2 regions of the Agromyces sp. CF514 genome follow, and region 1 is predicted to be linked to the other one. Evidence: predicted binding sites of a transcription regulator. Region 1 holds the regulator's gene; the other holds the start of a gene.
The links. Region 1 encodes HrcA, which represses chaperone genes, less so after heat shock. Its sites were predicted from a motif close to TTNGCACTCGNNNNNNNCGAGTGCNAA; they were not measured.

Region 1 (2,199 bases):
GGAAGCCGAGGATTCCGCCGAGGTGGGCGAACGAGCCCCACTGGATGTCCTGCTCGCGCGAGAGGGGTGCGGCGGGCGCGCCGGGCTGCGGTGCGGCCGGCTGCTGCGGCGGCGTGGGAGGCAGGTTGGGATCTGCGGGGCCTGCGTTGGGATCTGACATGGTGCGCGCCTTTCGGGGTCGGGGGTATCGTCCGCTGCGGCGAGGGGGTGGCCGCAGTTCTCTTGCGGAACAAGCCAAAGCTAGCGCTGGCGCCGAGTGTCGGCAATGGGGATTACCCTGAGTTCCGCGGTATGATTGGCACTCAGGTCGAATGAGTGCTAACCGCACGGCGAAAGCGAGGAACATGGTCTCCGAACGCAGCCTCGCCGTGCTCAGGGCGATCGTCCAGGACTACGTCGCATCACGCGAACCGGTCGGGTCCAAGGCCATCGTCGAGCGGCATTCGTTCGGGGTCTCGGCGGCGACGATCCGCAACGACATGGCCCTCCTCGAAGAGGAGGAGCTCATCGCGGCGCCGCACACGTCGTCCGGCCGCATCCCCACCGACAAGGGCTACCGCGTCTTCGTCGACCAGCTGACCGAGGTCCGCCCCATGACGCGTGCGCAGCGGCACGCGATCGAGACCTTCCTCGGCGAATCCAGCGACCTCGACGAGCTGCTCGCGCGCACGGTGCGCCTCGTCGCGCAGCTCACCAAGCAGCTCGCGGTCGTGCAGTACCCGAGCTTCGGCAGCGCGCGCGTGCGTCACGTCGAGCTCGTCTCGCTCGCGCCCGAGCGCGTCATCTGCATCCTCATCACGGACTCGGGGCAGGTCGAGCAGCGTGTCGCCGAGCTGCCCTTCCCCGTCGACGAGGCGACCCTCGCCGCGCATCGCGCCCGCCTCAACGAGCTCGCCGGCGGTCGGGCCATGGCGGATGCCGCGGAGTCGCTGTCGACCGGGTTCGCCGACGTCGCCCCGGCCGATGCCGCCGTGCTGCACACGCTCGCGGCGACGCTCGCCGACCAGGCCCGCGCCCAGCGCCAGGATCGACTGGTCGTCGCGGGCGCCGCGAACCTCGTGCGCACCGAACAGGACTTCGCCGGCTCGATCCTCGGCGTGATCGAGGCCATCGAGGAGCAGGTGGTGCTGCTGCGCCTGTTCGGCGAGATGGCCGCAGACGAGCACGCCGTCGCCGTGCGCATCGGCCGCGAGAACGCGTCGTTCGGACTCGGCGAGACGTCGGTGCTCTCGAGCGCGTTCGAGATCCCCGGGCGCGACGTCTCCAGGCTCGGCGTCGTCGGTCCGACGCGCATGGACTACTCCCACAGCATGGCCGCCGTCCGCGCGGTCGCCCGATACCTCTCCCGCACCCTCGGCGAGAACTGAGCAGCCGGCCCCCACCGGCATCCGCTATCGAAAGGACACGCCCTCCGTGGCAGACCACTACGAGGTCCTCGGCGTCGCACGCGACGCATCCCCCGACGAGATCAAGAAGGCGTACCGCCGCCTCGCGCGCGAACTGCACCCCGACGTCAACCCGGGCGCCGAGGCGTCCGAGCGGTTCAAGTCGGTCACCCACGCGTACGACGTGCTCTCCGACCCGAAGCAGCGCCAGCAGTACGACCTCGGTGACCAGGGCGGGTTCGGCGGCGCCCAGGGCTTCGGCGGCTTCGGAGACATCTTCGAGACCTTCTTCGGCGGCGCGCAGCAGAGCCGCGGACCGCGCTCGCGCCGCGAGCGCGGTCAAGACGCGCTGATCCGCGTCGAGGTCGGGCTCGACGAGGTCGTCTTCGGCACCCACCGCGACATCGAGGTCGACACCGCGGTGGTCTGCGGCACGTGCAACGGATCCTGCTGCCAGCCCGGCACGTCGCCCGTCACCTGCGACATCTGCGGCGGCACCGGATCGATCCAGCGGGCGGTGCGATCGCTGCTCGGGAACGTCATGACCTCGAGCCCGTGCGGCACGTGCCGCGGCTACGGCACCGTCATCGCGACGCCGTGCGTCACCTGCCAGGGCCAGGGCCGGGTGCGCGCGCGCCGCACGGTTCCCGTCGACATCCCCGCCGGCGTCGACACCGGCGTTCGCCTGCAGATGCCCGGATCGGGCGAGTCCGGCCCCGCCGGCGGACCGAACGGCGACCTCTACCTCGAGATCAAGGTCAAGAACCACGACGTGTTCAGCCGCAATGGCGACGACCTGCTCGCGACGCTCTCG
Region 2 (2,199 bases), on a different contig from region 1:
CGCGCGCGCAGCGCCTGTCGCAGTTGGCGTTCATCGACCGGCAGGCGCTCGATCACCCGGAATCCCTGCGCGAACGGGGAGTCGAACGCGGTGTCGCCCGTGAGGTACGCGATGCCCTCCGAGAGCATCCACGCGCCGTGCGCGCGCGCGAGGTCGCCGATGAGCCGGGCGCGGATCACGGCCCCGTCGGGCTCGTAGAGGTACTCGCCGAGCGGTCCGACGGGTGCGTCCTCGCTGTCGGCGGCGGCGGTGAGCTCGTCGGCGCCGCGCTCGCCGACGACGAGCGCCGCGCGGCGGATGCCGGGGCGCGCGACCTGGCCGAACCAGACCCCGAGCTCGACGACGTCGCCGCCGACCGAGACCCACTGCGCCTCGGCGCCGGCCGGGATCACGCCGCGATCGGTGCCGGGGCCGAGCTTGACCCCGACGGCCATGCGGTCGGCCAGTCCGAACGCGAAGTCGAGGCTCGGCGTGTAGTCCGCGGCATCCGCGAGCCTGCGCGTGCGCCCGCCGCTCGTGACCCGACGCGCGGGGTCGAGCCACGCGCCGCCGATGCCGCCGAGGTGCACCTCTTCGGCGGTGGTGTGCAGCACGCGCGCCTGCTCGAAGGGGGCCAGGTTGAACGCGGCGATCGTCGCGGTGACCTCGTCGGCCTCGGCGGCGGTGACCTCGAGGTCGACGGCGGAGAGCGCGAGCGAGTCGCCGCCGATGCCGCAGCCGAGGTCGGCGACGTGACGGATGCCTGCGCGGGCGAACCGACCCGCGTGCAGGGCGGCCACCTGCAGCCTGGTGGCCTGTTCGAGGCCCGCCTCGGTGAAGAGCATGCGCTCGGCGAACTCGCCGAACTTGCCGCGGGCCTTGGCGCGGAGCTTGGACTGCGTGAGCACCGCGGCCACGAGCGAGGGGGAGTGGCCCTGGCGCCGCAGGTCGGACACGACGGCGACGATGTCGGTCTTGGCGTGCCATTCGGGCAGCGAGTCGAGCAGTCGCAGCCCTTCGGGAGAGAGGAGTTCGACGAGCTCGGAGCGGTCCACCCGGCCACGCTAGCACCCTGCCCCTCGGCGTTGGCACTCACGTTGCACGAGTGCCAAATCGCGCCTAGACTCGCTTTAGCACTCTCGCTCTGAGGCTGCTAATCAGTCTTCTGAAGACAGTCCTTCATCAAGAAAGAGGTCAACCGTGTCGGTTTCCATCAAGCCGCTCGAGGATCGCATCGTCATCAAGCAGGTCGAGGCCGAGCAGACCACCGCTTCCGGTCTGGTCATCCCCGACACCGCCAAGGAGAAGCCCCAGGAGGGCGAGGTCGTGGCAGTGGGCCCCGGCCGCATCGACGACAACGGCAACCGCGTTCCGCTCGACGTCGCCGTCGGCGACAAGGTGATCTACTCGAAGTACGGCGGCACCGAGGTCAAGTTCGGCGGCGAGGACTTCCTCGTGCTGTCGGCTCGCGACGTGCTCGCGGTCGTCGTCCGCTAGTCGACCCGCACTTCCGAGGCCCGGATGCCAGACGGCATCCGGGCCTCGTCGCGTCTGCGGGCCTCGTCTGCGGCGGGATCTCGTCGGAGGACGGCAGTCGCGCAGCGTCGTCGGGTCGGCGGGCGGGCGTACGGTTGACCGGTGAGCTCCAGCACCGAACCCGCGATCGCCGACACCGCCTCGACGGGCAGCGGGCTCAGCCGGCCCGGCCTCGCATACGCGATCGGCTCGTACGTGCTCTGGGGGTTCCTGCCGATCTACTTCATCGCGCTCGCGCCGTCCGGGCCGTTCGAGATCGTCGGATGGCGCGTCGTGCTCTCGCTCGTCTTCTGCGCGCTGCTGCTCACCGCGACGCGCGCGTGGCGGCCGTTCGTCGCGCTGCTCGGCGACCGGCGCATCGTGCTCACCATGGGCCTCGCCGGTGCGCTCATCTACGTCAACTGGCAGACCTACGTCTACGCGACCGTCTCCGGCCAGGTGGTCGAAGCGGCGCTGGGCTACTTCATCAACCCGATCGTCACGGTGTTCCTGGGCGTGCTCGTGCTGCGCGAACGCCTGAACACGACCCAGTGGGTCGCGGTCGGCATCTCGATCGTCGCGGTCGTGGTGCTCGCCATCGGCTACGGCCAACTGCCGTGGATCGCGCTCGTGCTCGCGTTCTCGTTCGGCACGTACGGACTCATCAAGAAGCGCGTGGGCCCGAAGGTCGACGCCGTTTCGGGG

Region 2: the regulator HrcA is predicted to act here: its motif matches at 1,065-1,091, upstream of groES (co-chaperone GroES).

What each region holds. Positions count from the first base shown of each region.
Region 1 covers NZ_FOZD01000001.1:2,692,799-2,694,997, reverse strand. Annotated here, with positions in the region: gene BM342_RS12070 (DUF4870 domain-containing protein) at 1-160, opposite strand, end outside; gene hrcA (heat-inducible transcriptional repressor HrcA) at 345-1,367, shown strand; gene dnaJ (molecular chaperone DnaJ) at 1,414-2,199, shown strand, end outside.
Region 2 covers NZ_FOZD01000002.1:604,948-607,146, forward strand. Annotated here, with positions in the region: gene BM342_RS15630 (class I SAM-dependent methyltransferase) at 1-1,034, opposite strand, end outside; gene groES (co-chaperone GroES) at 1,180-1,476, shown strand; gene rarD (EamA family transporter RarD) at 1,642-2,199, shown strand, end outside.